DNA from 3 places in the Streptomyces sp. NPDC037203 genome. Region 1 is predicted to be linked to each of the others. Evidence: riboswitches for the same ligand, from Rfam matches in the RefSeq annotation. Region 1 holds a riboswitch; each other region holds the start of a gene.
The links. A riboswitch is a leader RNA that binds a small molecule or an ion and turns the genes downstream of it on or off. The one in region 1 is predicted to bind cyclic di-AMP.

Region 1 (10,319 bases):
GGGCCGTCGGCGGCGACGCGCACGGTGTGGGTGCCGGAGAGCAGTTCGGTCAGCCGGGCGCTCGGGTCCGCGGCGGAGTCGGAACGGGAGCCGGAGCCCTGGGCCAGGCCGGAGGCGAGGCCGCTCTCCAGGCCGCCGAGGTCGGGCAGACCCAGGTCGGTGCTGACCTTCACGGTGCCGGACAGCTGCTGCACGTCCGACTTGGCGATCTTGTCGATGAGCTGCTGCGCGGTGATCCTGGGCAGGTCCGGGTCGCCGGAGTCGGCGAGTGCCGGGACCAGTCCGATGGTGGCCGCGGCCACACCGACCACCGCGACCGGGACGGCGTACCGCGCGGCCCTGCGGCGGCCCGAGCGTGTCTCCTCGTCCCGAGCGGCGTTCACTGCGTCGTCGGATTCGTACGGTGCCATGTGTGCCTTACCTCCGTCGTCGGCGGCGGCTGCCCTCACGCTGGTCCACCCGAGCCGCCATTCTCACCCGAACCGGTGATCAGTGGTGATGTCCGTGGTGTCCATACGACCAAATCCGCGCCGCGGAATCGTCAGCCCACGGGGCCAACTCGGCGTACGACTGCGGTATGACGCGCGGGGGGCACCCCTAGGGGCTCGAACGCAATCCCCCAGGGCAGGATGCGGCAGACATCCGGGGTACGGCCACCCGGCGGACGCCGGACGGGTGGCCGGACGGGTGGCCGGGCGGCGGACACCGGGCGGTCAGGCGCGGGCGGTCATCCGGCGCGGTGCACCACCGCATCGCACAGCTCCGTCAGCGCCGCCTTGGCGTCGCACTCCTGAAGCGGGGCGAGCGCGGCGCGCGCCTCTTCCGCGTACCGCACGGTGTCCCGGCGGGCCTGCTCCAGGGCCGGGTGGGCGCGCAGCGCGGCCAGCGCCTCGGCGTGCCGGGCGTCGTCGCTGAGGTCGGAGTCCAGCAGCTCGCACAGGGCGAGGTCCTCGGGCAGGCCGAGCCGGGCGGCCCGCTCGCGCAGCCGCAGCACGGGCAGGGTCGGGATGCCCTCGCGCAGGTCGGTGCCGGGGGTCTTGCCGGACTCGTGGGAGTCGGAGGCGATGTCCAGGTAGTCGTCGGCGAGCTGGAAGGCCACGCCGAGCCGCTCGCCGTACTGGGTGAGCACGTCCACGACCGTCTCGTCCGCGCCGGACATCATCGCGCCGAACCGGCAGGCCACCGCGACCAGCGAGCCGGTCTTGCCGCCGAGCACGTCGAGGTAGTGCTCGACCGGGTCGCGGCCGTCGGTGGGGCCGGCGGTCTCCAGGATCTGGCCGGTGACCAGGCGTTCGAACGCGAGGGCCTGGACCCGGACCGCCTCGGGGCCGAGGTCGGCGAGGATCTGGGAGGCGCGGGCGAAGAGGAAGTCGCCGGTGAGGACCGCGACGGAGTTGCCCCAGCGGGTGTTGGCGCTGTCCACGCCCCGGCGCACGGCGGCCTCGTCCATGACGTCGTCGTGGTAGAGCGTGGCCAGATGGGTCAGCTCCACGACCACGGCCGAGGGCACCACACCGGGCGCGTAGGGGTCGCCGAACTGCGCCGCGAGCATCACGAGGAGCGGCCTGAAGCGCTTCCCGCCGGCCCGCACGAGGTGCTGCGCGGCCCCCGTGATGAACGGGACCTCGCTCTTGGTGGCCTCTAGCAGGCCCTCCTCGACAGCCGCCAATCCGGCCTGGACATCGGCTTCGAGAGCCTGGTCCCGCACGCTCAGCCCGAACGGCCCGACGACGGTCACGAGGGGTCTCCTGTCTGCTGGTGTCTGCTGGCGATTACGCGGTTTGTCGATAGGTCGCTGCCATCACTCAAGTCAGCGTATCCGGTCCGGTTTCGATCACCGAGAGCGCCCACCCTGCGCCCACCCGTCCAGGACGGGACGTATCGGGTCATGACTGGCATACCCCTGGTCGGATGATGACAACGGACATTCATCGATTTAACCGGTAATCGGGAACTTCTTCGCGATCCCCGAGAGGGATGGAGCACCGACTCCACCCCACCGAGGGACGAATCCCCCATGCCCGATTTTCCATAGTTTGCCATTTCGTGAATTGGGTCACCCGACCGCGTTCCCGCCCACGGCCCCGCGACACCTCTCCACGCCGTGCCCCGCAAGCGAGTTGAGCGTTGGCATTCGCAAAGGATCAAGTACCCCATAGGCTGCTGATCAAGGTCAAATGCCTCGATATAACAATTCCGCGCTTGTTCCCGGCATGTGCTCTCGCATACCTTCCCGAGCCATCGGGCGGACGCCGAATCCTGCCGCCGCCCGTACACCCATCGACGAACTCATTCGTACGGCAGGAGCGGGGGACCCAGGTAAGTCGCCGGACCCGGACGACTCACGTGGCGCAGCGCGGGACACACCGCGCCGCACCGCGTGTTCGCACCGGGACCGGCTTGGGGTCAAGCCACGCCTCTCACCAGGCACGGCCGGGCACCTCCCCGCCCGAACCCGACAGCTCACCTCGCAGGCGTAGGAGAGGAACGTCCCCATGTCTGCTGCCGTTCAGCCGCGCCGCACCCGTGCCAACCGCCTCGTCCGCCTCATCGCCGTCGCCGGCACCGGCGCGGCCGTGCTCGCCATGCCTCTCGTGGGCGCCGCCACCGCGTCCGCCACCACCGGCACGACGTCGGCCGCCACCACGCCCGCCGGGTACCCGAACAACCTCGACGGCTGGATCCGCGAGTCCCTCGCGATCATGGCCCAGAAGGGCATTCCGGGCTCCTACAACGGCATCTACCGCAATGTCATACGCGAGTCCTCGGGCAACCCGAACGCCATCAACCTGTGGGACTCCAACGCCGCCAAGGGCATACCGTCCAAGGGCCTGCTCCAGGTGATCGACCCGACCTTCAACGCGTACCACGTGGCCGGAACGTCGTTCAACATCTACGACCCGGTCGCCAACATCACCGCCGCCTGCAACTACGCGGCCGCCCGCTACGGCTCGATCGACAACGTCAACGGCGCCTACTGAGGCGTCTGCGGCGCCATACCACCGCTGCTCCCGGTCACCCGGCCGGGAACAGCCTTTCGAGGACGACGGCGATGCCGTCGTCCTCGTTCGACGCCGTGACCTCGTCGGCGACCGCCTTCAGCTCGGGGTGGGCGTTCGCCATCGCGACGCCGTGCGCCGCCCAGCGGAACATCGGGATGTCGTTGGGCATGTCGCCGAAGGCCAGGGCGCGTTCCGCGGGGACCCCGAGCCGCTCGGCGGCCAGCGCGAGCCCGGTGGCCTTGGTCACCCCGCACGGCTGGAGCTCCACGGTTCCGGGCCCCGACATGGTGACCGTGGCCAGCGAGTCCACGACCGAGCGGGCCACCGCCGCCAACTCGTCGTCGGACAGGGTGGCGTGGCGCAGCAGCACCTTGCTGATCGGCGCCCGCCACAGGTCGTCGCGCCGGGCCACCCGGACCGCGGGCAGGGTCGGGTGGGGCATCCGGTATCCGGGTTCGATCAGGGTGAGCCCGTCGGTGCCGTCCTGGTCGACGGCGGCGAACACCGGGCCCGTCTCGGCCTCGATCTTGCCGAGCGCGGTCTCGGCGAGCTCCCGGTCCAGCCGGACCGACCACAGCATGCGGCCGGACGCGGCGTCGTACAGCTGCGCGCCCTGCCCGCACACCGCGAGCCCGGTGGCGCCGAGGGCGGTCAGCAGGGGGCGCACCCTGGGGGCCGGGCGGCCGGTGACGACCAGGTGCCGGGCTCCGGCCCGCGCCGCCCGCGCGAGCACGGCCAGCGAGCGCTCGGAGACGGTGTCGTCGCCGCGCAGCAGCGTCCCGTCCAGGTCGGTGGCGATCAGTGCGTACGCGGGGGAGGCAACCATGATCAGAGAATACGGACCGATCCCCTCCACCGGCCTGCGTGTCCTCCCCCGACTCCCGTGTCATTGCCCGGACTTGCGCCTTCGCCGACTTCAAGTGGGTTCGAGGGCAGGCGTGGTGGGGTGGTGGTGGCCGGGCGCGCGTCCGTGGGACGGCCGGGGCGGGGGCTCGTACGGCGGTGGGGGTGGCGGCCGGTACGGGGTCGCCGCTCGCCACCCCCCGGCCACCCCCCGCTCCGGGCATCCGGCGCCGTCGGCACTCACCCGTGTTCCCGCGCCAGATGTCCCGCCAGTCTCGGGGACGCGAATTCCGTGCCGCACACGAAGCGCATCACCGGGCCGTAGGAGGAGGCGGCCGGGAGGCCGGTGAAGTAGAGGCCGGGGAGCGAGGAGACGTAGCCGGTGCCGAGGCGCGGGGTACCGCGGCTCGTCGCGAGGCGGCTGCGCAGGGTGGGGCCGAGGAAGTCCATCGCGGCCGTGTCCACCCGGTAACCGGTCGCCGCGATGACATGGTCGGCGCTCAGGCGGTCCACGCGGCCGCCGTGCGTGCGCACCGTCAGCACCGGCCGCCCGTCCTCCGCCGCCGCGCCCAGCACCCGTTCGACGTCGTCCACCTGCACCGCGCCCTCGAACCGCTCCCGCAGCCACCACGCGCCGAGCGGCCCGAGCACCCGGCGGACCAGGAGATGCCGGGTGGCCTCGGGCAGGAAGCGGTAGGGGTGCGGGCAGTAGCTGAACGCCCACAGCGACCAGGCCCGCCCGAACGGCGACTCGGGGCGCAGCCTCGGCTGCTCCCAGGGCGGCGCCCCGAAGGCGACCCGCCCGCGCCCCCGCGCCACCACCCGCACCCGCGCCCCGGCCTCCGCCGCCAGCACGGCCGTCTCCAGCGCGGACTGCCCGGCGCCGACCACGATCAGCTCCCTGCCGCAGAAGCGCCCGAGGTCGTGGTGCTGGGAGCTGTGCGAGACGGGGCCCTCCGGATCGGGCCCGGCACCGGACGCCGCCCGCAGCTCCGCCGGGAGATGGGCGAGACCGGACAGCCCGGTGGCCACGACCACCGCCCGCGCGGCGAACGACTCCCCCGAGTCCAGCTTGAGTTCGAACCCCCCGCCCGCCTCCTGCCCGGCCGGCTCGACGCAGACCACTCGCACCCGTTCGAGATCCGGCACGAGCCGCCGCTGGAACCACTCGCCGTACCCGACGAAGGTCTCCACCGGGATGACGTCCGCGTCACCGGCGAGCCGGCGGATCCCGGTCGCGTCGCAGTAGTCGGCGAGGGTGTGGCCGGGCTGCGGGCAGTCCAGGCTGGAGGCGGCGGGGGTCGATTTCAGCAGCATGCCCGCGGGCATATGGGCGCGCCAGCTGACCATGGGGTCGCCGAAGACCCGTACGGGCAGGCCGCGCGCCCGCAGATGGGCGGCGGTGGACAGGCCGAACGGCCCCGCTCCGATGACTGCAACCGGTCGGATCACGAAGTCCCTCCCCAGAACGCGTTCCTTCGTGGCCACCGCCACTTCGGTGGCCTACTCCGTGGTGCCGCCGCGGCGGCGGGCCCGCCACAGCTGGCGCAGATGCCGCGCGCCCGGACGCGCGCACCGGGCGAGCATCGTGAGGAACGGCAGCGGATCGTCCCCCGCGAACCACGCCAGCTCCGTCCCGCTCGCCCGCGCCGGCGCGTGCGGGGTCGTATAGCCGCCGCGGCGGTAGGCGACCAGGGCCGGCAGGTCGATGTTCTCCACCAGGTAGCGCCGCCCGGCCCGCTGCTCCCCCTCGGGTACCGGCCGCCCGGTCAGATCGAGGTGCAGTGCCCGTACGACGTCCACGCCCGCCGCGCTCTCGAACAGCCGGAACTGCGCGCCCATCCGCGGATTGAAGTCCAGCAGCTTGTACCGCCCGTCGCGCCGGTCCAAGCGCACGTCCAGGTCGGCCACCCCGCTGAACCCGATCCGCTTCACGAATCGCGCCGCCAGGTCCGCGAGTTCCGGGTTGTCGACCACGTACGCGTGCGCGGTCATGCCCGCGTGCGGCGGCCAGGAGCGCACCTTCACCCCGGTGAACAGCGCGAGCGGGTTCGCCTCCCGGTCGAAGCAGGCGTGCACGATCCAGTCCTCGGCCTGCTCGCGCGGCAGGTACTCCTGGAGGATCACCCCCGGATCCGGCCCCCACTCGCGGGCCAGCGCGAGCAGGCGCGCGCGGGTGGCGATCCGTGTGGTGCCGCCCACCGCGGGCCGGCTGCGCCGCAGGAACGCCTCCCGGTTCTTCGCCACCACCGGGAAGCTCGCGGTGTCGGCGAAGGCCACGACCTCCTCGTACGACCGCGGGAAGGCCGCCGCCGGGGAGGCGAACCCGTGCCCGTGCTCCGCGCACAGTTCGTGCAGCCCCTGCTTGCTGGCCACCCGGCGCGGCAGCGCCGGGTCCACCCGCGGGCAGAGAAAGGATCCGGCCAGCGCGTCGCGGTGCTCGGCGATCAGGACGGCCGCCTCCTCGTCCGTCGGGATCAGCACGGCGGGCCGGCCGATCCGGCGGCCGATGCGCAGCAGCCCCTCGACCAGACGACCGGGGTCCTCCGCGCCGGTCGTCGGCCAGACGAACGCCCGGCGCAGATAGCGGGAGGCGGCCGCCGGGGTGTACGGGTCCTCGGTGATCGCGTACATGGGCACGCCGAGCCGGCCCAGGCTGCGGATCGCGCCCACCCCGCCGTGGTGCAGCGGATAGGCGCCGAACTTGACGATCAGTCCCGGCACCCCGCGGTCGGCCTGCACGGGCACACCGGCGGTGTCTTCGGCCACGGGTCCCCCCACGTGTCCTCCGGGGACGGCCCCACCCTCCCCCGGAGGACGCTAAGCCGGAACTACCGCCTCCGACAAGGTCCTTTCGGACATTGCGAACTCTTGAGGCACTACGCGGGCAACCCCCCAGCCACTGCCCAAGACCGGTGTCCCGGCCGTAACGTGTGGCTCGATCACGTGCAACGCATCGCCATGCATGGCCTGGATGAGAGCGAGGCAGTACCCCGATGCCCCCCTTCGACGTCCCCGAGGGCGACCCCTTCGGCCCGCACAACCTCCCCTATGGCGTGTTCTCGCCCTCCGGCAGCCCGGAGCGCAGGGTCGGTGTCCGGCTCGGGGACCAGGTCCTCGACGCGGGCGCCGCGGCCGCGGCCCTCGGCTCGCCGCACCACGCGCTGCTCGCCCGCCCCACCCTCAACCCGCTGCTGGCGGCCGGGCGCGCCGCGTGGAGCGAGGTGCGCGCCGCGCTCACCTCCTGGGTCACCGACCCCGCGTACCGCGAGACGCTCGCGCCGCTGTTCCACCCGCTGTCCGAGGTGACCCTGCACCTGCCCTTCGAGGTCGCGGACTACGTCGACTTCTACGCCTCCGAGCACCACGCCCGCAATGTCGGCAAGGTCTTCCGCCCGGACGCCGAGGACTCCCTCACCCCGAACTGGAAGCACCTGCCGATCGGTTACCACGGCCGCTCCGGCACCGTCGTGGTCTCGGGCACGGATGTCGTACGGCCCTCCGGGCAGCGCAAGGGCCCCGCCGACCCGGCGCCGGTGTTCGGGCCCTCGATCCGGCTGGACATCGAGGCCGAGGTCGGCTTCGTCGTCGGCGTGCCCAGCGAGCAGGGGACCCCGGTCGCGCTCGGCGACTACCGTGAGCACGTCTTCGGGCTGTGCCTGCTCAACGACTGGTCCGCGCGCGACATCCAGGCCTGGGAGTACGTCCCCCTCGGACCGTTCCTCGGCAAGTCCTTCTCGACCTCGGTGTCGGCCTGGATCACCCCGCTGGACGCCCTGGAGCACGCGCGGGTGGCCCCGCCCGAGCGCACCCACCCGCTGCTGCCCTACCTGGACGACGCGGCCCCCGGCATCGAGCCCGGCGGCTACGACCTGCGGATCTCGGTCGTCCTCAACGGCGAGGTGGTCTCCGAGCCGCCCTTCTCCGCCATGTACTGGACCGCCGCCCAGCAGCTCGCCCAGATGACCGTCAACGGCGCCAGCCTGCGCACCGGCGACCTGTACGGCTCCGGCACCGTGAGCGGGCCCGAGCAGCACCAGCGCGGCTCCCTGCTGGAGCTGACCTGGAACGGCCGCGACCCCCTCGAACTCCCCGGCGGCAAGCGCGCCTTCCTGGAGGACGGCGACGTGGTGACCCTGACCGCGTGGGCGCCCGGCCCGGACGGGACCCGTGTCGGCCTCGGCGAGGTGACCGGCCGGATCGTGCCCCCGGCCTGATCCGGCGGGCGCCGCGCGGCGGGCCGGGACCGGACGGTTCGGCCCCGACACCTGACTCGCGGCGCCCCTCTTCGTCATACTGGCGGCAGCACGCACCACCCACGGCGGTCGCCCGCGCCGCCCCCTTGCGCACCGCCCCTCCGCGCATCCCCTCTCCGACCAGGAACCGGAGCCCCGGCATGACCGTCTGCCTGCTCCTGCTCAGCGTCGTCGCCCTGACGGCGGCCGGCCCGGCACCGCGCGCGCTGACCCGCGCCGACTGGCCGGAACGGGAACCCGTGGTCGCGCTCTGGGTGTGGCAGTGCCTGGTCGCCACCGTCCTGCTGTGCTGTCTGGCGGCGCTGACGCTGGGCACCGCGGCGGTCTTCCACACCGTGCGCGACCGTGTGTTCGCCCCCGCGCCGCCCGCCGTCACCGCCGCCTACGACCTCTCCGCCGCGCCGGTGTGGGCCGCCGCCCTCACCGTCCTGCTCGCCTGCGGGGCCGCCTGGACCACCGCGATGCTCGGCCGGGAACTGGTCGAGGCCCGCCGCCGCCGCGGCCAGGCCCGCGCCCAGCTGCGCGAACGCGCCCCCGATCTACCCGCCGGACTGCCGGTCGCGCGGGGTCCGATGCTGGTGCTGGAGGACGAGTACCCGGACGCCTGGTGGATGCCGGGGCACCCCCCGCAACTGGTGGTCACCACCGGTGCGCTGCACCGGCTGACCGGCCATCAGCTGGACGCCGTGCTCACCCATGAGCGCGGCCACGCGCGCGCCCACCACGACTGGCTGCTGCACCTGTCCGCCGCGCTCGCCGGCGGCTTTCCGCGGGTGCCGCTGTTCGCCCACTTCCGGGACCAGACGCACCGCCTGGTGGAACTGGCCGCCGACGACGCCGCCTCCCGCCGCTGCGGTCATCTGACCACCGCCCTCGCGCTGATCGAGCTGAACCAGCACCGGGGCGTTCTGTCCTGCGCCTCCAGCCGCCGTCTGCTGGGCGAGCGGGTGGACCGCCTGCTGGAGCCGCCCCCGCGGCTGCTGCGCCGCCAGCGCGCCCTGACCACGACGGTCGCCGCGCTGGTGCCGCTCCTCCCGCTGCTGATCACCTTCGCGCCGGGGCTGCGGGCGCTGTCCTGAACGGCGGACGCCGGTCCGGGGCGACGGCGGGCCGCCGGGGCGGCTATATCCAGTCGTCCGGCTCCGGTTCGTCCTCGGGGCCCGGCCAGTCGTCCTCCGGGGCCTCGCCCGGCGCGGGCGGCTCGGCGGCGGCCCGGACCTGGCCGGACCCGCCCGGGGAGGCCAGCACGGCGAGCACCTCCTCGCCGTACGTCGCCAGCTTCTTCTCGCCGACCCCGCTGATGCCGGCCAGCTCCCGCAGTGAACCCGGCATACGGGAGACGATGGCGCGCAGGGTGGCGTCGTTGAAGATGATGTACGGCGGCACGCCCTGCTCCTTGGCCTGCCCGGTGCGCCAGGCGCGCAGCGCCTCGAAGGCGGGCTGGAGCTCCTCGGGCAGCTCGGCCACGGCCGCCTTGGCCTTGCCGCCGCCCCGGCCGGAACCGGAACCGGAGCCCGACCGGGAGGCGGCCGGCCGCTTCGGCTCCTTGCGCAGCGGCACCTCCCGCTCGCCGCGCAGCACGGTGCCGCTCGCCTCGGTGAGCACCAGGGTGCCGTATTCCCCCTCGACCGCGAGCAGGCCCTGGGCCAGCAGCTGCCGGATGGCGCCGCGCCACTCGCCCTCGGAGAGGTCCTGGCCGATGCCGAACACGGACAGCTGGTCGTGGTCGAACTGGATCACCTTGGCGGTGCGCTTGCCGAGCAGGATGTCCACGATCTGGAGGGCGCCGAACTTCTGTCCGCGCTCGCGCTGCAACCGCACCACCGTGGACAGCACCTTCTGCGCGGCGACCGTGCCGTCCCAGGTCTCCGGCGGGGTCAGGCAGGTGTCGCAGTTGCCGCAGCCCGCGGCGCCGGGCTCCTGGCCGAAGTAGGCGAGCAGCTGGCCGCGCCGGCACCCGGCCGTCTCGCACAGCGCGAGCATCGCGTCCAGATGGGCGGCGGCCCGGCGGCGGAACGCCTCGTCGCCCTCGCCGGACTGGATCAGCTTGCGCTGCTGCACCACGTCGTTCAGGCCGTACGCCATCCAGGCGGTGGAGGGCAGTCCGTCGCGGCCCGCGCGGCCGGTCTCCTGGTAGTAGCCCTCGATGGACTTGGGCAGGTCCAGATGGGCGACGAAGCGCACATCGGGCTTGTCGATGCCCATGCCGAAGGCGATG
Region 2 (10,319 bases), on a different contig from region 1:
GGGCGTGGTCGGTGGCAGGCCGTCAGTCGCCCCCGGCGAGAGGCGGGCCCAGGCCGGTGGTCAGAGGCCCGGTGGGTTCAGGAGGAGGAGACGGGGAGGACGTCCGGGGACAGGGCCGCCGCGCGGGCCGTCGCGGCGGTCATGCGGCGCCGGTGGTGACGGCGGCACAGCACCTCGTACCCGACCTCGTCCGCCGCCTGGTTGACGTCCCCGACGACGACCTGGGCACCCTCGACCACCATCCGGCCACCGACCGTACGGGCGTTGTGCGTGGCGCGGGCGCCGCACCAGCACAGAGCCTCCACCTGGAGCACCTCGATACGGTCGGCCAGCTCCACCAGTCGCTGCGAGCCGGGAAAGAGCTTGGAACGGAAGTCGGTGGTGATGCCGAAGGCGAAGACGTCCACGCCGAGGTCGTCCACCACGCGCGCGAGCTGGTCGATCTGCACCGGCGCGAGGAACTGCGCCTCGTCCGCGATCACATAATCGATCCGGCCGCCCTGCGAGAGGTGGTCCACGATGTACACGTAGAGGTCCTGGGCATCGGCGACCTCCACCGCGTCGGTGACCAGGCCGAGGCGCGAGGACAGCTTGCCCGCGCCCGCGCGGTCGTTGCGGGTGAATATCATCCCGGCCAGGCCCCGCGCGGAGCGGTTGTGCTCGATCTGCAGAGCCAGCGTCGACTTCCCGCAGTCCATCGTTCCGGAGAAGAACACCAGCTCGGGCATGAGGAGTTGAGCACCTTTCGGTGAGGGAGGGGCGGATGAGGCGGAGAGGGGCAGCGGGTCAGGAGCGTACTTCGAGCAGCGGGACCAGTTGCTCCACGGGAGTCATCGAACCGTGGTTGCCCACCAGCGCGGACTCCTTGGGCTCCCGCTCGGAGGCGATGATCAGGACGTCGTCGCACGCGGCCGCGATCACGTCGCCGAGCCGGGCGTACACCCGCTCGTCCACCTGCGGTCCGAACCAACCGGCCTCGATCGCCTCGTCGCGCGAGGCCACCCAGAACTGCTCGCCGAGCACCTCGCGCCAGCAGGTCAGCACGTCGTTCCCGGCGCCCGGCACCGCGTACACATGGCGGGCACGGCCCTCGCCGCCCAGCAGGGCGACCCCGGCGCTCAGTTCCCAGTCCGTGTCGAAGTCGAAGCGGTGCTCCTCGTCGAACGGAACGTCGATCATGCCGTGGTCGGCGGTCACGTAGAGCGCGCTGCGCGGGGGCAGCTGCTCGGCGAGGCGCTGGGCGAGCCGGTCGACGTACATCAGCTGGCCGCGCCAGGTGTCGGAGGCGACGCCGTAGCGATGGCCCGCGCCGTCGAGTTCGGCGTAGTACGTGTACACCAGCGAGCGGTCCCCCGCGGCCAGTTGCTCGGCCGCGAGGTCCATCCGCTCCTCGCCGGACAGCCTGCCGTGGAAGGTGCCGCCGCTGAGTGCGACCTTGGTGAGCGGCGTGTGCTGAAACGTCGGCGAGGAGACCTGGGCGGCGTGCACCCCGGCGTCGTGGGCCAGCTGGAAGACGGTGGGGTACGGCTGCCAGCGGCCCGGATCGGTGTACGGCTGCCAGCGGAGCTGGTTCATCAGCGCGCCGGTGGCCGGGTCGCGGACCGTGTAGCCGGGCAGGCCGTGCGCGCCGGGGGGCAGGCCGGTGCCGACGGAGGCGAGGGAGGTCGCGGTGGTCGCCGGGTAGCCGGCGGTGAGCGGCCGACCGGTGCCGCCGCGCGAGCTGCCGAGCAGCGAGGTGAGGAACGGCGCCTCGTCGGGGTGGGCGCGCAGCTGCTCCCAGCCGAGGCCGTCGACCAGGAAGACGCAGGCGCGGTCGACAGGGGCCAGCTCGGTGATCGCCGCGGTGGTGCCGGGGACGCCCATGCCCGCGGCGAGGGTGGGGAGCAGGTCGGCGAGGGAGCCGGTGCCGTACTCGGGCAGCGGTGCGCCGGACAGGGCGAGGGGTTCCGGGTGGTCCCAGGCGGAGAGCTGGGACATCAGCGGTCGAGATCCGCGGTCGCCTCGGAAAGGGCCTGCGCGAAGACGAGCGCCTCGCGCACCGTCTCGGGGCCGTCGCCGGCCTCGCTGACGCGCAGGCTGAGGTCGTCCGCCGTGGAGTTGCCCGTGTAGCCGTGGTCGGCGTCGCAGTTGGGGTCGCCGCAGGCGGCGGGCTCCAGGTCGATCCGGCTGACCGCGCCCCAGCCGATGGTCAGCACCACCTCGCGGGGCAGGGTGCCCGGTGTGTACTGCTCGGGGTTGGCGACCACCCGGCTGACCACGACGGAGGAGATCCGGCCGAGCTTCACGGACTCGGTGGAGGTGGTGGCGTACGGCGTCGGGGAGGTGCCGTCGGCGGCCTGCTCGTCGGTGTGGCTGACGATGAAGCGGTTGGCGGTGAGGACCAGGACGGTCACATGGCGGCGCACCTCGTTCTGGTCGAACGTGGTCTCCTGGTGGACCAGGTACGACCGGATGGGCTCGCCGCCCACGGCGGCCTCCACCGCCTCGGCCACGAGGGCCGGGTAGTAGCCGCTGCGCTCGATCGCCGCTCGCAGCCCCTGGGTCGTCGTACTGGTCTTGGCCATGGCGTCCATCCTAGTGCGTGGACGGGCACACTCCGGGCCAACGGGGCGTGCGGGGGGAGGGAGGCCGGAGTGTCTCCCGGTCAGGTGCCTTCCCGCTTCCGCGGTCGCGGCCCGTGCCGGATCTCCACCCGCTCGGCGGCGATCGGACAGGACACGGGTTCGATTCCACCGGCGCCCGGCTCGGCCGCAACGAGGACGGTCGGCACCTCACTGAGGACCTCACGTACCTCACCGAAGGTCCGGGGCGGGCGGTCTCGTCGGGGTTGGGGGCGCTCACCAGCGGCCCATGGGGAATCGGTGGCCGGCGATCTCCGCGGGGCGCGGTCAGTAGGCCGGCATGGTGCGCGGGCCCTGGTCGTCGCGGGCGGGCGGGGGTGCGAGCCGTACGGTCGCGCCGAGGACGCTCACGCCGTGCGGGGCCACGACGACCGGCTCCAGGGTGACGGCGACCACCTCGGGATGGTCGTCGACCAGGCGGGAGACCCGCAGCAGCAGCTCCTCCAGGGCGGGGGTGTCCACGGGGGTGGAGCCGCGCCAGCCGAACAGCAGGGGCGCCGTGCGGATGGCGCGCACCAGCGAGGTCGCCTCCCGGTCGGTGACCGGGATCAGCCGGTGCGCCGTGTCGTCCAGCAGCTGGGAGGCCGCGCCGGCGAGCCCGAAGGACAGCACGGCTCCGGCCGCCGGGTCGATCACGGCGCGTACGACGGTGTCGACGCCTCGGGGCGCCATCCCCTGCACCACCGGCCGGATCTCCTCCGGCTTGCCGAACAGCTCGGTCAACTCCGTGTACGCGCGCCGCAGTTGCTCCTCGTCCGCCAGGTCCAGGCGGACGCCGCCCAGGTCGGCGCGGTGCCGCAGGTGGGGGGCGGTCGCCTTCAGGGCCACGGGGTAACCGAGGGTGCGGGCGGCCTCGACGGCGTCGTCGGGGGTGGGCGCGGGGAGCGCGCGGCGCACCCGGACGCCGTACTTCGCGAGCAGCTCGCAGGTCTGCGCGTCCGAGATCGTGAGCCCCTCGCCGCGCTCCAGCAGCTCCCCGATCAGCCGCGCGGCCCCCTTCTCGTCGATGTCCTCGTACTCCGGCACCCGTCCGGGCTCGGCCGTCTCCCGCCGCCACTGCCCGTACCGGACCGCCTCGGCGAGCGCGCGTACGGCGCGTTCGGCGGCGGGGTAGGCGGGGATGAGGCGGGTGCCTTCAGGGGGCGTGGGGAGCGGGGTGGTGCCCGCTGATTCCGCCGTGGGCGGCTTCTCCTCAGCCCCGGTGCTCCGGGTACTCCCGGTGCTCCCGGTGCTCCCGGTGCTCCCGGTGCTCTCGGTGCCTCCGGTGCCCTCGGCGTCCTCGGTGCCGAGCGTCCGGTCAGCGGCCTGTGGTGCCGTACTCGCCGCCGCCGACAACGCCTCCGCCAGCCCGCCCAGCTCCACATGCACCACCAGCACCGGCTTCCCCGGCACCCCGGCGGCGGCCGACCGCAGCGCCTCCGCCAGCTCCGCGTCCCCCGGCGACGCCTCCCCGATCGCGGGTATCGCCGTCACCACGACGGAGTCGTTCGTGTCGTCGGCCAGCGCCGCGCTCAGTGCCCGGTGGAAGTCCTGCGGCGTCGCCCCGGTCGTCAGGTCGAGCGGACGCGACGGCCGCAGTCCCTCCGCGAGGCACCGGTCGTACGTCAGCACGCCCAGCGACTCGGAGTTCCCGATGATCGCCACCCTGGGCCCGGCGGGCAGCGGCTGCCGGGCGAGCAGCAGTCCGGCGTCGACCAGCTCCGTGATGGTGTCCACCCGGATGACCCCGGCCTGCCGCAGCAGCGCGGAGACGGTCGCGTGCGGCAGTCGCGTGGCGCGCACCGCGTGGCCCTGCGGTGCCGTGCCGGTCCCCTGCACGACGACCAGCGGCTTCGCCGCCGCCGTCCGCCGGGCGAGCCGGGTGAACTTGCGCGGGTTGCCGATGCTCTCCAGGTACATGAGGACGACGTCGGTGTCCTGGTCCTCGTACCAGTACTGGAGGACGTCGTTGCCGGACACGTCCGCCCGGTTGCCCGCGGAGACGAACGTGGAGACGCCCGTGACCCCGGTGACGCCGCCGCCGCGCCGGTGCAGCCGGGACAGCAGGGCGATGCCGATGGCGCCGGACTGGGCGAACATGCCGATGCGGCCGGGGCGCGGCATCTCGGGGGCGAGGGAGGCGTTCAGCCGTACGTCCGGGGCGGTGTTGACGACGCCGAACGCGTTGGGCCCGATGATCCGCATGCCGTACGCGCGCGCCTGCTGCACGAGCGCCCGCTGCCGCTCCCTGCCCTCGGGGCCGCTCTCGGCGTACCCGGCGCTGAGGACGACGAGCCCCTGGACGCCGTGTTCCCCGCACTCGGCGACCACCGCGGGCACGTGCTCGGCCGGTACGGCGACGACGGCGAGGTCCACCGGGGCGCCGATGTCCCGCACACAGCGGTAGGCGGCCACCCCGTCGACCTCGGCGAGGTCCTCGGGGAAGGCCTTGTTCACGGCGTACAGCCGGCCCGCGTACCCGGCGTCGCGGATGTTGGCCAGGACGCCGCGGCCGACCCCGCCGGACGCGCGGCCGACGCCGACGACCGCGACGGAGCCGGGCGCGAGCAGCCGCTGCACCGAGCGCGCCTCGGCACGCTGCTCGCGCGCGTACTGCACGGCGAGGGCGCGGTCGGTGGGTTCGAGGTCCAGCTCCAGGCGTACGACGCCGTCCTCGAAGCTGCGCTTCTGGGTGTACCCGGCGTCCGTGAACACCTTGATCATCTTGGTGTTGGCGGGCAGCACCTCGGCGGCGAAGCGGCGGATGCCCCGTTCGCGGGCGACGGCCGCGATGTGTTCGAGGAGGGCGGAGGCGACCCCCCGGCCCTGGTGGGCGTCCTGCACCAGGAAGGCGACCTCGGCCTCGTCGGCGGGACCGGACGCGGGCGCGCCGCCGGCCCCGATGCGGTCGTAGCGCACCGTCGCGATGAACTCGCCGCCCACGGTGGCCGCGAGGCCCACCCGGTCCACGAAGTCGTGGTGCGTGAAGCGGTGGACGTCCTTGGCGGACAGCCGGGGGTAAGGGGCGAAGAAGCGGTAGTACTTGGACTCGTCGGAGACCTGCTCGTAGAAGTGGACCAGGCGGTCGGCGTCGTCGACGGTGATGGGACGGATGCGGGCGGTGCCTCCGTCCCGCAGCACCACGTCCGCCTCCCAGTGCGCCGGGTACTCGTACCGGCCCTGCGGTTCCGCCGAGGTTCGCATGGGGCCCAGCGTACGGCTCGCGTCCGACAACGGCGCGGGGCAGTCTGTGGAGCACCGCGGAGGGGATGCGCAGCCCCTCTTCTGGCACGCTTCAGGATATGGAACACTGGTCTAGACAACCCTGAACAGTGAAGGGCAGCAACACATGGCTGAGCGCCGCGTCAACGTCGGCTGGGCCGAGGGTCTTCACGCCCGCCCCGCCTCCATCTTCGTCCGGGCCGCCACGGCCGCAGGCATCCCGGTGACGATCCGCAAGGCCGGCGGCACCCCGGTCAACGCGGCCTCCATGCTGGGCGTTCTGGGCCTGGGCGCCCAGGGCGGCGAGGAGATCGTACTCGCCTCCGACGCCGAGGGCGCGGACGCCGCCCTGGACCGGCTGGCCAAGCTGGTCGCCGAGGGCCTGGAGGAGCTGCCCGAGACGGTCTGAGCCGTCCGGGACGGGCCGGGTTCGGGTCCGAGAAAGTCCGGGCCGGATTCGTGAAGCCGCGTCATCCCCCAGCGGGTGGCGCGGCTTCCGTGTTTTCCGGGCGCCGCCGTATCGGCCATGCCGAGAATTCCGGGTGGGCAGCCTCCAGGGAATTCAGGGCACCCGGAAATACGCGCCCGCCGGATATTCCCACCACTTTGTATACGGCACCCGTGTTAATTCCGCGCACCGGACATGTTTACGGCATGTTGCGAAGCCCGCACACGCGCCGCGGCCCCGGACAGCCGCAGCCGGTGCGCCGCCGTCGCCCGCTCGGTGTGCAGCGCGGTCACCGTGCGGGCGCGCTCACTGTCGCCGCGCGCCACCGCGTCCACGATGGCGCCGTGCTCGGCCCAGGTGCCGACCGCGTCCGACGGCGCGTCCACCGTGTACATCCAGGCGATCTTGTGGCGCAGTTGGACGAGCGCCGAGGTCAGCGAGGGGCTGCCGCAGGACTGGGCCAGCGTCTCGTGGAACCAGCCGTCCAGGGCGCGCAGATCCTCGCTGCCGCCCCTCCTGGCGCGCTCCTGGCCCAGCCTGACCAGGCCGCGCAGCACCTTCAGATGGGCCTCGGTACGGCGCCGGGCGGCCCGCGCGGCGCCGAGCGGCTCCAGGAGCAGCCGCATCTCCAGCAGGTCGGCGGCCTCCTGCTCGGTCGGCTCGGCCACGCAGGCGCCCGCGTGCCGGCGCGTCACCACGAAGCCCTCCGCCTCCAGGGTGCGCAGGGCCTCGCGTACGGGGACGCGCGAGACGCCGTAGCGGCGGGCGAGCACCTCCTCGGTGAGCCGGCTCCCCCGTTCGAGGGCGCCGGCGACGATGTCGTCCCGGATCGCCGTGCACACCGATTGCGCCGGAATACGCATGACCGACCTCCGCCTTAATACCCGCGACACGACGCCGACGACGAACGCGTGTTTTCCGTGACTCTATTCCACCGGGCCGGAATTTCCGACGGCGGGCCTCGATCCATGGATATTTTTTGGACAGGGCCGGACGGGAACATCCGGGAAAGGCGAAAGCCCCGGCCGGGTGGGCCGGGGCTTTCGGTGCCGTGCGGTCGGTCAGACGTTCACGCCGTGACCGCGCAGGTACGCGATGGGGTCGACGTCGGAGCCGTAGTCGGGGCTGGTGCGCGCCTCGAAGTGCAGATGCGGGCCGGTGACGTTGCCGGTCGCGCCGGACAGGGCGATCTGCTGGCCCGCGGTGACCTGCTGGCCCACCGTGACCTCGATGGACGACAGGTGGCCGTACTGGGTGTACATGCCATCGGCCATGCGGAGCACGATCTGGTTGCCGTACGCCCCGCCCCAGCCGGTGGAGACGACGGTGCCGGCGCCGACCGCGTGCACGGGGGTGCCGGTCATCGCGTGGAAGTCGATACCGGTGTGGGAGCCGGAGGACCACAGCGAGCTGCTGGCCTTGTAGCCGGTGGACACGTAGGAGTGCGCGATCGGGGCGACGAAGGCGTTCAGCCGCTTGCGCTCGGCCTCGCGGGCGGCGCGGGCCCTGGCTTCGCGGGCCTCCTTCGCGCGCACGGCGGCGGCCCTCTCGGCCGCCTCGTGCTCGGCGATCCGCTGCTGGGCGACGGCCTGGGCGTCGATGTGCTCGGCGAGGTCGTCGCTCGCGGCGAGCACCGGGGTCAGGCCGGTCTGCTCGACGGGGGTCTCGGCGGCCAGCGCCGGGGACGCGGCGAGGGTGCCGATGACACCGGTGGTGGTCAGGGCCGCGATACCGGCCGCCTGGGCGGTGGTGCGCTTGACCCGGCCGGGCTTGCGGTGCTTCCCGGTGGCGCATGCGAACGCCATGTGCGTGGCTGTTCCTTTCCTTCCCTCTCGCCTACCGGGTTAGCTGACGGGTTCGGAGCAGGAAGGTCTCCTACGGGCGCCGCGCTCGCGCGCGGACGGGCCCGATTCACCCCAGGGACAAGTGGGTCCCCGGCTCCCCTGGCTCGCGCCTCGGGGACTCGGCGATGGCTGTCCGGTGCCGCGGCTGCGGCGCACTGCCCGACGGACAACCGGGATGACGCTAAGCGGACCGGCCGGCAATCCCCAAACAGAAGGCGGCTTTTGTAGCGCATCCCACAGGGCAGACGGGCAACCTCCGCCCCAATTCGGACATCCTGGGGAGAGAGTGGAACAAAGCGGGGCCCTGACGACCCGTTGGCCGTCAGGGCCCCGTCCGCTGTCGGGGTCTCGCCCCTAAGGGGGCTGCCCGTGCGGGTGGTTACTCGGCCGCCACCACGGTGACCGCGCCGATGCCCAGCGCCTCGACCGGCGCCTTGATCTGGGACGCGTCACCCACCAGAACCGTCACCAGGCGGTCCACCGGGAAGGCGTTGACGACCGCCGCGGTGGCCTCCACGGTGCCCGTCGCGGCCAACTGCCGGTAGAGCGTCGCCTGGAAGTCGTCGGGAAGGTGCTGCTCGACCTGGTCGGCGAGCGTGCCCGCGACGGCCGCCGCGGTCTCGTACTTCAGCGGCGCGACCCCGACGAGGTTCTGCACGGCGACGTCCCGCTCGGCGTCGGTCAGGCCCTCCGCCGCGAGGGTGCGCAGCACCTTCCACAGGTCGTCCAGCGCCGGGCCGGTGTTGGGGGTGTCCACGGAGCCGCTGATGGCCAGCATGGAGGCGCCGTTGCCGTCGGGTCCGGAGCGGAGCACCTGTCCGAACGCGCGCACCCCGTAGGTGTAGCCCTTCTCCTCGCGCAGCACGCGGTCCAGGCGGGAGGTGAGGGTGCCGCCGAGGCAGTAGGTGCCGAGCACCTGGGCGGGCCACACCCGGTCGTGCCGGTCCGGGCCGACCCTGCCGATGAGCAGCTGCGTCTGGACGGCACCGGGCCGGTCCACGATGACGACACGCCCGGTGTCGTCGGCCGTCACGGCGGGCACCGGGCGAGGCGTGCCCGGCGTGCCGGTCCAGGCGCCCAGGGTCTCGCCGAGCAGGGCGTCCAGGTCGATGCCGGTGAGGTCGCCGACCACGACCGCGGTGGCGGTGGCGGGGCGCACATGGCGGTCGTAGAAGGCGCGTACGGCGGCCGCGTCGATCTTCTCGACCGTCTCCTCGGTGCCCTGGCGCGGCCGGGACATGCGCGCGGTGGCCGGGAACAGCTCCTTGGAGAGCTCCTTGGCGGCCCGGCGGGCGGGGCTGGCCAGCTCGTGCGGGATCTCGTCCAGGCGGTTGCGGACCAGCCGCTCGATCTCGCTCTCGGCGAAGGCGGGGGCGCGCAGCGCGTCGGCGACCAGACCGAGGCCCTTGGCCAGGCGCGAGGCCGGGACCTCCAGGCTGATCCGGACGCCGGGGTGGTCGGCGTGCGCGTCCAGGGTGGCGCCCGCGCGCTCCAGCTCGGCGGCGAACTCCTCGGCGGAGTGCTTGTCGGTGCCCTCCGAGAAGGCCCGCGCCATGATGGTGGCGACGCCGTCCAGGCCGGCCGGCTCGGCCTCCAGGGGGGCGTCCAGGAGCACCTCGACGGCGACGACCTGCTGGCCGGGCCGGTGGCAGCGCAGCACGGTCAGGCCGTTGTCGAGCGCGCCGCGCTCGGGGGCCGGGAAGGCCCACGGCTTCGCCTCGCCGGCCTGCGGCTGCGGGTGGAAGTCCATGGTGGCGAGCTGCTCGGTCACTTGGCCGTCTCCTCGTTCTCGTTTCCGGCCTCTACGGTGGCCTCCGACTCCGGGTCCTCGGGCAGATCGGCGTCCTCGACGGCCTGCGGGGACTTCGGCTCGTAGACCAGGACCGCGCGGTTGTCGGGGCGCAGCCGGGCCTTGGCGACCTCCCTGACCTCCTCGGGGGTGACCTCCAGGATGCGCTGCACGGCGTTCAGGGCGAGCTGCGGATCGCCGAACAGGACGGCGTAGCGGCACAGTTCGTCGGCGCGGCCGGCGACGGTGCCGAGCCGGTCCAGCCATTCGCGCTCCAACTGGGCCTGGGCGCGCTCCATCTCCTCCGCGGTGGGGCCCTCCTCGGCGAACCGGGCCAGCTCCTCGTCGATGGCCCGCTCGATGACCGGCACCTCGACGTCGCCGGAGGTCTTCACGTCGAGCCAGCCCATGGAGGG
Region 3 (10,319 bases), on a different contig from region 1:
GCCGACCCCTACCCGGCGTACGCATGGCTGCGCGAGCACGCGCCCGTGCGGCGGACGCGGTTGCCCAGCGGGGTGGAGGCGTGGCTGGTCACCCGGTACGCGGACGCCCGGCAGGCACTGGCCGACCAGCGGCTGAGCAAGAACCCGGCGCATCACGACGAGCCCGAGCACGCCAAGGGCAAGACCGGCATTCCGGGCGAGCGCAAGGCCGAGCTGATGACGCATCTGCTGAACATCGACCCGCCGGACCACACCCGGCTGCGCCGACTGGTCAGCAAGGCGTTCACCCCCCGCCGGGTCGCCGAGTTCGCGGACCGGGTGCAGGAGCTGACCGACCAGCTCATCGACCGGTTCGCCGAGCGCGGTTGTGCCGACCTCATCCACGAGTTCGCCTTCCCGCTCCCCATCTACGCCATCTGCGACCTGCTCGGCGTCCCGCGCGAGGACCAGGACGACTTCCGGGACTGGGCCGGCATGATGATCCGGCACGGGGGAGGCCCCCGCGGCGGCGTCGCCCGGTCGGTGAAGAAGATGCGCGGCTACCTCGCCGAGCTGATCCACAAGAAGCGCGAGGCACTGCCCGCCGAGCCCGCCCCCGGCGAAGACCTGATCTCCGGTCTCATCCGCGCCTCCGACCACGGCGAGCACCTCACCGAGAACGAGGCCGCGGCGATGGCCTTCATCCTCCTGTTCGCCGGCTTCGAGACCACCGTCAACCTCATCGGCAACGGCACCTACGCCCTGCTCACCCACCCCGAGCAGCGCCACCGCCTCCAGGCGGCCCTGGCCCGCGGCGACGACGAGCTGCTGGCCACCGGGGTGGAGGAACTGCTGCGCTACGACGGCCCGGTGGAGCTGGCCACCTGGCGGTTCGCCACCGAGCCGCTCACCATCGGTGGACAGCGGATCGCGCCCGGCGACCCGGTGCTCGTCGTCCTGGCCGCCGCCGACCGGGACCCGGAGCGGTTCGAGGACCCGGACACGCTCGACCTCGGCCGCCGCGACAACCAGCACCTCGGGTACGGCCACGGCATCCACTACTGCCTGGGCGCCCCGCTCGCCCGCCTGGAAGGGCAGAAGGCGCTGGCCACGCTGCTGACCCGGCTGCCCGACCTGCGGCTCGCCGCCGACCCGGCCGAGCTGCGCTGGCGCGGCGGGCTCATCATGCGGGGACTGCGCACCCTGCCGGTGGAGTTCACCCCGCCCACCCGGTAGTCCGGGCCCGCTCAGCCGAGGCGCCGCCGTGCCCGACGGGTGAGCCGGAAGGTGACGCAGCGGAGGGGCCGACGTTCACCTCTGTGATCTTCGCGTGATCTCTGCGGCATGAACTTGTGACAAGTGATCGTGTGCCGATACCTTCACCCCTCAGCGCGGCGGGCCCGCATCATCCGCCGCGCCGGTCCCCGCCGTCGCTCGAAAGGCTCCCGCATGATCTCCGGGAACGGTCGTCACCGCCGCCCCCGTCAGGCCCCGGCCCTCCTCGTCGCGGCCGGCGTGACCGGCTCCGCCATCGCCATCCCGCTGCTCGGCGCCACCGGCGCCCACGCGGCCGACGGCACCACCTGGGACAAGGTCGCCAACTGCGAGAGCGGCGGCGCCTGGAGCGCCGACCCCGGCAACGGGTACTACGGCGGCCTCCAGATATCCCAGGACGACTGGGTCGCGTACGGCGGGACGCAGTACGCCTCCTCGGCCGACCAGGCCAGCCGCTCGCAGCAGATCGCCGTGGCCGAGAAGATCCTCAAGGACAAGGGCACCGCGCCCTGGGCCACCTGCGCCCTGCTGTCCGGGCTGACCTCGAACTCCGGTTCGGTGAACGTCGATCCGGGCGTCGGCGACGGTGACAGCGGCAGCGGCCAGACCGGCGGCACGACCGACCCCTCCGGCCTGCCCGACCCCTCTTCCCCGGCCGGTACGCCGAGCGGCGACCAGGACGGCACCGGAACCGGCACCGGTTCCGGCAAGGCGTCCACCGACTCGTCCAGCCCCTCCTCTTCACCGAGCCACGCCTCGGGCTCCGGCTCCGGCAAGCAGACCGGCAAGCACACGAGCCCGCAGCCGGGCAAGCGCACCGGCACCGGCACCGGCACCCCCGCCCCGGACCCGTCCGGCCCCTCCGGTTCGACCTCCTCGGCCCCCTCCGCCTCCACCCCGCCGTCCGCGCCGGCCCACGGCTCCGGAACGCCCACGCCCTCCACCGGCACCCCGGCCAACCCCGAGCAGGCCGCGGGCACTTGGAATCTGGTCGACACCGGAGCCCTCGGCGGCGGGCGCCACCGCGGCGGCAGCGCGGACGAAAGCGCGGCAAACGGACAGAACGACTCTGCCTCCGGCCGGCACGCGACCCACGAGCCGGACAGCTACACCGTCCGCCAGGGCGACTCGCTGAGTGCCATCGCCGACTCCCTTGACGTGGACGGCGGATGGCACGCGCTCTACGCCGCGAACAAGAAGGTCGTGGGCGCCGACCCGAATCACATCACCGCCGGTCAGACCCTGAAAGTCGGTGACGAAACGGGCGCGGACCAGGGCTAGTTGACGCCCCACTTGATCGCTAAATGTCCGGTTTGGCGAAAGTGTGGGATGAGTCTCAGAAGCCCTGATCGTCTTTGAAATTCCGCGGATCACCTGGCTACGGTCAAGGCCGCTCGTCACCACGAGCCCCGGCGGCCGCAACGCCGAATCCTGCCAGCGGCTTCCGGGAACAGTCGTCGCGTCAAGCGCCGCAGGCAGGAGCGGGGGACCCAAGGTAGGCGCCGGGCCCGGCAGTTGATGCCGGACCGGCTTGGGGTGAAGCCACACCTCCGGGAGGAGGGGTGGCCGGGCAACTCAACCGGCCCGAACCCGACAGCTCACCTCGCAGGCGTCGGTGAGGGGATCGTTCCATGCTGTTTTCCGGCAAGGGCAAGCACCGCCGTCCGTCCAAGGCCGTCCGCGCCGTCACGCTCGCCGGTGTCACCGGTGCCGCCGTGGCCGCTCCGCTGATGGCGGCCGGCGGCGCCTCCGCCGCCACCGCCTCCCAGTGGGACACGGTCGCCCAGTGCGAGTCCGGCGGCAACTGGGCCATCAACACCGGCAACGGTTACTTCGGCGGTCTCCAGTTCTCCGCCTCCACCTGGGCCGCGTACGGCGGTACCGCCTACGCGCCGACCGCCGACAAGGCCAGCAAGTCGCAGCAGATCTCCGTCGCCGAGAAGGTCCTGGCCGCGCAGGGCAAGGGCGCCTGGCCGGTCTGCGGCACGGGTCTGACCGGCACTCCGTACAACGGCTCCGCCCCGACGACCACGTCGTCGTCCGGCACCGCCACCCGCTCCACGGACCAGCAGGCCGCCACCCGCTCCACCGAGCGCACCACCCCGGCCCCGTCCAAGTCCACGAGCACCTCCACCGGCTCGTCCGCGGGCAAGACCGTCACCACCCCGACCGGCAAGAAGGTCAAGAAGGGCGACGGCGAGTACAAGGTGGTCAAGGGCGACACCCTCAGCTCCATCGCGGCCGCGCACCACGTGGCCGGCGGCTGGAAGAAGCTGTTCGATCTGAACAAGGACATCATCGACAACGCCGACCTGATCTTTCCGGGTCAGCAGCTCCACTTGAAGTAACCCGGCCCGGCCACGGCCGCCGCGAGCCCCGCACGGGGCTCGCCCGGCTCCGCTCACCCGGCCCGACGGGCCCCTCGCAGCGCGACGGGCCCATCGCAGGGGGCGGCCCCCGACGTCGTACCCCGGTGTCGTACCCCCGCCGCCGCGCCCCCGAGGGCCCGCCCCCCGGCGGCCCGGAGGAACCCCGCCCCTGGTGACCCGCCCCAACGGCCAGGGGCACCCACCCCCCGGTGGGCCCCCATCCCCCAGCGGGCCCCCACCCCCCCGGCGGCCTCCGAGCCCCAGGGCCCACCCCCCCCGGTGGCCCCCAGGCCCCGGCCCCGTCCCCCCAAAGCCCCCCACCCCGGCGCGATTCCCCCGTTCGCGCCGGGGTGGGGTCTTGCGTTCTCCCGGTCTCCCGGTCTCCCGTCGGACCCTGTCCGGGTCCTGTTTTGTTCCGGTAGTGAACAATAGGTACCGTCTGCATGTCCCCGTCGCTCACCAGGCAGTCGGTCGGTGGTCCGCGACGCCGGGACGGTTAGGCTCTAGTCGCAAGGGCGCAGCCGCACGGCCGCCTCCCGCACTTCCAGCGTCACATCCAAGAAGGAGATGCTCGTGCCGTCCATCGACGTCGTCGTAGCCCGGGAAATCCTGGACTCCCGAGGCAACCCCACGGTCGAGGTCGAGGTCGGCCTCGACGACGGCAGCACCGGTCGTGCCGCCGTTCCGTCCGGCGCCTCCACCGGCGCCTTCGAGGCCATCGAGCTGCGCGACGGTGACCCCAACCGCTACCTGGGCAAGGGTGTCGAGAAGGCCGTCCTCGCCGTCATCGAGCAGATCGGCCCGGAGCTGGTCGGCTACGACGCCACCGAGCAGCGCCTGATCGACCAGGCCATGTTCGACCTGGACGCCACCGACAACAAGGGCTCGCTCGGCGCCAACGCCATCCTCGGCGTCTCCCTGGCCGTCGCGCACGCCGCCTCCGAGGCGTCCGACCTGCCCCTCTTCCGCTACCTGGGCGGCCCCAACGCGCACCTGCTGCCGGTGCCGATGATGAACATCCTGAACGGCGGCTCGCACGCCGACTCCAACGTGGACATCCAGGAGTTCATGATCGCGCCGATCGGCGCCGAGTCCTTCTCCGAGGCGCTGCGCTGGGGTGCCGAGGTCTACCACACCCTCAAGAAGGTCCTGAAGCGCCAGGGCCTGGCCACCGGTCTCGGTGACGAGGGCGGCTTCGCCCCGAACCTCGGCTCCAACCGCGAGGCCCTGGACCTGATCCTCGAGGCCATCAAGGAAGCCGGGTACGCGCCCGGCGAGCAGATCGCCCTCGCCCTCGACGTCGCCGCCTCCGAGTTCTACAAGGACGGCAAGTACCTCTTCGAGGGCAAGGAGCGCTCCGCCGCCGAGATGACGGAGTACTACGAGGAGCTGGTGGCGGCCTACCCGCTGGTCTCCATCGAGGACCCGCTGTTCGAGGACGACTGGGCCGGCTGGAAGATCATCACCGACAAGCTCGGCGACAAGGTCCAGCTCGTCGGCGACGACCTGTTCGTCACCAACCCCGAGCGCCTGGCCCGCGGCATCGAGGAGGGCACCGCCAACGCCCTGCTCGTCAAGGTCAACCAGATCGGCTCGCTGACCGAGACCCTGGACGCCGTCGAGCTGGCCCAGCGCAACGGCTTCAAGTGCATGATGTCCCACCGCTCCGGCGAGACCGAGGACGTCACCATCGCCGACCTGGCCGTCGCCACCAACTGCGGCCAGATCAAGACCGGCGCCCCGGCCCGCTCCGAGCGCGTCGCCAAGTACAACCAGCTGCTGCGCATCGAGGAGATCCTCGACGACGCCGCGGTGTACGCCGGCCGCAGCGCCTTCCCGCGCTTCAAGGGCTGAGCGAACCCTCCGGGGCCGCCCGCCGGGCCGCCCCTCGGGCCACCTCTTGGCCAGTCGTACGTACGTCCCCGTACCCGGTCCCGTACCGTGTCCGGGGACGTACGCACGTGTGCGACCGCCGGACAACGGCGTGAAAGGGGAGGCGGAGAGCCGACATGGCCGCAAGGGACCGGGACCGTTTCTCCACCGCGACCAGGCTGCGGCTGCTCGGCGAGCAGACCGCGGCCCGCGTCTACCGCTCGCAGACCAAACGGCAGGCGCGCCGCTCCCGGCTGACCGGCCGGGCCGCGCTGCTCGCGCTGGTGCTGTGCTCGCTGGTGGTCGCGCTCGCCTACCCGATGCGGCAGTACGTCTCCCAGCGCGCCCAGATCTCCGACCTCCAGCGGCAGCAGGCCGAGGCCCGCGAACGCGTCGAACAGCTGCGCGACCTCAAGGCGCGCTGGCAGGACGACGCCTATGCCGAGCAGCAGATCCGCAAACGTCTGCACTATGTGATGCCCGGCGAGACCGGGTACGTGGTGGTCGATCCGGGCGCGGCCCGGCAGTCCCGTACCGATCTCCGGGCCGCCCACCGGCCCTGGTACACCAACATCTGGGACGGGGTCGACAAGTCCGACGCCTCCGCCCAGTGACCGGCCTCCCGCCGGCGACCCACAGAAAGCCACTCTGAAAGCAGTCATGGAAACCCCTCCGCCGCCCACCCCGCGCACCGAGCCCACCGACGCGGACGTCGAGGCCTTCAAGCAGCAGCTCGGCCGCCCCCCGCGGGGTCTGCGCGCCATCGCGCACCGCTGCCCGTGCGGCCAGCCGGACGTCGTGGAGACGGCGCCGCGCCTGCCCGACGGCACCCCCTTCCCGACGCTGTACTACCTGACGTGCCCCAAGGCCGCCTCGGCCATCGGCACGCTGGAGGCGAACGGCGTCATGAAGGAGATGACCGAGCGCCTGAAGACCGACCCGGAGCTGGCCGCCGCCTACCGGGCCGCGCACGAGGACTACATCCGGCGCCGGGACGAGATCGAGGTGCTGGCGGGCTTCCCGAGCGCGGGCGGCATGCCGGACCGGGTGAAGTGCCTGCACGTCCTGGTCGGCCACTCGCTGGCCGCGGGCCCCGGCGTCAACCCGCTCGGCGACGAGGCGATCGCGATGCTGCCGGAGTGGTGGCGCAAGGGCGCGTGCGTGACGCTCGCGCAGGACCCGAAGGAGGAGGCGCGGTGACCAGGGTCGCGGCGATCGACTGCGGTACGAACTCCATCCGGCTGCTGGTCGCGGACGCGGATCCGGCGACCGGTGAACTGACCGACCTGGACCGCCGGATGACCATCGTGCGGCTCGGCCAGGGCGTCGACCGCACCGGCAGGCTCGCCCCGGAGGCGCTGGAGCGCACCTTCGCCGCGTGCCGGGAGTACGCCCGGATCATCAAGGAGCACGGCGCCGAGCGGCTCCGCTTCGTCGCCACCTCCGCGTCCCGCGACGCCGAGAACCGCGACGACTTCGTGCGCGGCGTGCTGGACATCCTCGGTGTGGAGCCGGAGGTCATCAGCGGCGACCAGGAGGCCGAGTTCTCCTTCACCGGTGCGACCAGGGAGCTGGCGGGCCGCACGGATCTCGCCAGGCCCTATCTGGTGGTGGACATCGGCGGCGGCTCCACCGAGTTCGTCGTCGGCGACGACCGGGTGCGGGCCGCGCGCTCCGTGGACATCGGCTGTGTGCGGATGACCGAGCGGCACCTGGTGCACGGCGGCGAGGTCTCCGACCCGCCCACCGGGGAGCAGATCGCCGCGATCCGCGCCGACGTCGAGGCCGCGCTGGACCTCGCCGAGCGGACAGTGCCGCTGCGCGAGGCGCGCACCCTGGTCGGCCTCGCCGGCTCGGTCACCACGGTCTCTGCCATCGCCCAGGATCTGCCGGACTACGACTCCGCGCGCATCCACCACTCCCGGATCCCGTACGCCCGCGTCCGCGAGATCACCGAGCGCCTGCTGCACTCCACCCACGCCGAACGCGCCGCCATCCCCTCCATGCATCCGGGGCGGGTCGACGTCATCGGCGCCGGCTCCCTGATCCTCCTCGCGATCATGGAGCGCACGGGCGCCGAGGAGGTCGCGGTCAGCGAACACGACATCCTCGACGGCATCGCTTGGTCGGTGGCGTAGACCGCATTTGTTACCAGTCGGTAGCATCCGCCTGAGCAGGTCGGATAACGTTTGAGCGCCTTCGAGGGGCCCTTCGGGGCCCCTCGTTCGCACCCCGGTGGAAACCTTCGTGAAGTTCTTCACAAGGAAATGGGTCCTGACCGCCGCCCGGAGAGGGCCACTTGGCCCTTCCGGGGGGTCAAAACCCGTTTGAACATGTTCAGGTGAGGCGCGCAAAGATGGCCGGAAGGAGGGGTTCCGCGGACCGTCCCGGAGTCCCTACGATCACCTCGCGGACTCGGAGCAGCAGCTCACACGGCCTTGACAACGGTACGAACCGCCTCGCGGTTCCCCCTCCGCGACATGATCTGCGTCACGCGGGCCGCGGAGTTTAGCACAGCCCCTCCAGAAGCTTGTGAAGGGGCGCACGAGCCACCCCCCTTGAGCGGGTGGATACTCGATGCCATGAGCACCACGGAGCGTCCCAGGATCCTCGTAGTAGGCGGTGGGTACGTAGGCCTGTACGCAGCTCGGCGCATTCTCAAGAAGATGCGCTACGGCGAGGCGACCGTCACGGTCGTCGACCCCCGGTCGTACATGACCTACCAGCCCTTCCTCCCCGAAGCCGCCGCCGGCAGCATCTCCCCTCGCCACGTCGTCGTCCCGCTGCGACGCGTGCTGCCGAAGGCGGAGATCCTCACCGGTCGGGTCACCACCATCGACCAGGACCGCAAGGTCGCCACCATCGCCCCCCTCGTGGGCGAGGCGTACGAGCTGCCGTTCGACTACCTGGTCATCGCCATGGGCGCGGTCTCCCGCACCTTCCCGATCCCCGGCCTCGCCGAACAGGGCATCGGCATGAAGGGCATCGAGGAGTCCATCGGCCTGCGCAACCACGTCCTGGAGCAGCTGGACAAGGCCGACTCCACGACCGACGAGGAGATCCGCCGCAAGGCGCTCACCTTCGTCTTCATCGGCGGCGGCTTCGCGGGTGCGGAGACCATCGGCGAGGTCGAGGACATGGCCCGCGACGCGGCGAAGTACTACAAGAACGTCTCCCGCGAGGACATGCGGTTCGTCCTCGTGGACGCCGCGGACAAGATCCTTCCCGAGGTCGGCCCCAAGCTCGGCCAGTACGGCAAGGAGCACCTGGAGAGCCGGGGCGTGGAGATCTACCTCTCCACCTCCATGGACTCCTGCGTCGACGGCCACGTGGTCCTCAAGAACGGCCTCGAGGTCGACGCCAACACGATCGTGTGGACCGCCGGCGTCAAGCCGAACCCGGCCCTGTCCCGCTTCGGCCTGCCGCTCGGCCCGCGCGGCCACGTCGACTGCGAGCCCACGCTCCAGGTCAAGGGCACCGACTACATCTGGGCCGCGGGCGACAACGCCCAGGTCCCGGACCTGGTCGGCCGCAAGGCTGGCAACGAGAACGCCTGGTGCCCGCCGAACGCCCAGCACGCGCTGCGCCAGGCCAAGGTCCTCGGCGACAACGTGGTCTCCGGCATGCGGGGCTTCCCGCAGAAGGAGTACGAGCACGCCAACAAGGGCGCGGTCGCCGGTCTCGGCCTGCACAAGGGCGTGGCGATGATCGTCCTGGGCAAGACCAAGATCAAGCTCAAGGGCCGCCTCGCCTGGTACATGCACCGCGGCTACCACGGTCTGGCGATGCCGACCTGGAACCGCAAGATCCGCATCTTCGCCGACTGGACGCTGGGCATGTTCCTCAAGCGCGAGGTCGTGTCGCTGGGCGCCATGGAGAACCCCCGCGAGGAGTTCTACGAGGCTGCCAAGCCGGCGCCCGTCGCCGCCGCGAAGACCGAGGCCAAGGCTTCCTGACCGCCGGTCGCCTGACCATCCGAAGGACCTCCCGCCATCCGTGGTGCGGGAGGTCCTTCGGCGTTTCCGGCGGCCTTGGGCGCGGGTCCAGCCAGGTGGCTACTGCAACCATTTTGCCCAGTCGTAACTCCTTCGCGGGACTGTGTGGAAGGCTCCACGGTGTTTACGTGGTATCCGGCATCCGGGATCTCGTCTTGGAGGTGTGCGTCATGGCCGACGCCGCGTCGCGGCTGAGCAGTCTTGCCGAGCAGGTACTGGGGGTCCCGCTCCCGGTACGGCTGCGAGCCTGGGACGGATCGCAGGCCGGGCCTCCGGGCGCCCCCACCCTCGTCGTGCGCAACCGGCGAGCGCTGCGCCGCATCCTCTTCAAACCGGGGGAGTTGGGCCTCGCCCGCGCCTGGGTCGCCGGAGACCTGGCCATCGAAGGGGACCTGTACACGGCGCTGGACGCCATGGCGGGACTGATCTGGGAGCGCGGCGAGGACGGCCGTACGCTGTTCCAGGCGCTGCGCGACCCCGCCGTACGGGCCGCGGGCCGCGAGCTGCTGAAGCTCGCCGGGCCGCCCATCCCGCCCGCGCCCCCCGCGGAGGAGGTGCGCAGGCCCCGGCATCTGCACACCCGGCACAGCGACAGACGGGCCATCAGCCACCACTACGACGTCGGCAACGACTTCTACGAGCTGGTCCTCGGCCCCTCGATGGTGTACTCCTGCGCCTACTGGGAGTCCTTCGGCGAGGGCGCCACCCTGGAGGACGCCCAGCGCGACAAGCTCGAACTGGTCTGCCGCAAGCTGGGCCTGAGGGAGGGTCAGCGGCTGCTGGACGTCGGCTGCGGCTGGGGCTCCATGGCCCTGCACGCGGCCCGTGA

Region 2: linked by a shared signal. The riboswitch ahead of ACZ7EC_RS21260 (M23 family metallopeptidase) and the one ahead of ACZ7EC_RS16570 (transglycosylase SLT domain-containing protein) in region 1 are both predicted to bind cyclic di-AMP.
Region 3: linked by a shared signal. The riboswitch ahead of ACZ7EC_RS31965 (transglycosylase family protein) and the one ahead of ACZ7EC_RS16570 (transglycosylase SLT domain-containing protein) in region 1 are both predicted to bind cyclic di-AMP.

The regions. Positions count from the first base shown of each region.
Region 1 covers NZ_JBVJUC010000005.1:123,399-133,717, reverse strand. The annotation lists gene ACZ7EC_RS16580 (LolA family protein) at 1-410, opposite strand, end outside; gene ACZ7EC_RS16575 (polyprenyl synthetase family protein) at 728-1,738, opposite strand; cyclic di-AMP (ydaO/yuaA leader) riboswitch at 2,360-2,492, shown strand; gene ACZ7EC_RS16570 (transglycosylase SLT domain-containing protein) at 2,496-2,981, shown strand; gene ACZ7EC_RS16565 (HAD family hydrolase) at 3,016-3,828, opposite strand; gene ACZ7EC_RS16560 (FAD-dependent oxidoreductase) at 4,086-5,297, opposite strand; gene ACZ7EC_RS16555 (carboxylate--amine ligase) at 5,349-6,593, opposite strand; gene fahA (fumarylacetoacetase) at 6,842-8,062, shown strand; gene ACZ7EC_RS16545 (M56 family metallopeptidase) at 8,242-9,180, shown strand; gene recQ (DNA helicase RecQ) at 9,224-10,319, opposite strand, start outside.
Region 2 covers NZ_JBVJUC010000007.1:251,909-262,227, forward strand. The annotation lists gene ACZ7EC_RS21230 (thymidine kinase) at 78-728, opposite strand; gene ACZ7EC_RS21235 (alkaline phosphatase family protein) at 787-1,977, opposite strand; gene ACZ7EC_RS21240 (DUF5998 family protein) at 1,977-2,573, opposite strand; gene ACZ7EC_RS21245 (bifunctional acetate--CoA ligase family protein/GNAT family N-acetyltransferase) at 2,889-5,804, opposite strand; gene ACZ7EC_RS21250 (HPr family phosphocarrier protein) at 5,950-6,231, shown strand; gene ACZ7EC_RS21255 (GntR family transcriptional regulator) at 6,447-7,133, opposite strand; gene ACZ7EC_RS21260 (M23 family metallopeptidase) at 7,332-8,075, opposite strand; cyclic di-AMP (ydaO/yuaA leader) riboswitch at 8,089-8,249, opposite strand; gene ACZ7EC_RS21265 (M16 family metallopeptidase) at 8,494-9,864, opposite strand; gene ACZ7EC_RS21270 (M16 family metallopeptidase) at 9,882-10,319, opposite strand, start outside.
Region 3 covers NZ_JBVJUC010000018.1:77,232-87,550, reverse strand. The annotation lists gene ACZ7EC_RS31975 (cytochrome P450 family protein) at 1-1,215, shown strand, start outside; gene ACZ7EC_RS31970 (transglycosylase family protein) at 1,429-2,535, shown strand; cyclic di-AMP (ydaO/yuaA leader) riboswitch at 2,712-2,881, shown strand; gene ACZ7EC_RS31965 (transglycosylase family protein) at 2,886-3,602, shown strand; gene eno (phosphopyruvate hydratase) at 4,197-5,477, shown strand; gene ACZ7EC_RS31955 (septum formation initiator family protein) at 5,633-6,109, shown strand; gene ACZ7EC_RS31950 (DUF501 domain-containing protein) at 6,156-6,695, shown strand; gene ACZ7EC_RS31945 (Ppx/GppA phosphatase family protein) at 6,692-7,633, shown strand; gene ACZ7EC_RS31940 (NAD(P)/FAD-dependent oxidoreductase) at 8,078-9,451, shown strand; gene ACZ7EC_RS31935 (class I SAM-dependent methyltransferase) at 9,661-10,319, shown strand, end outside.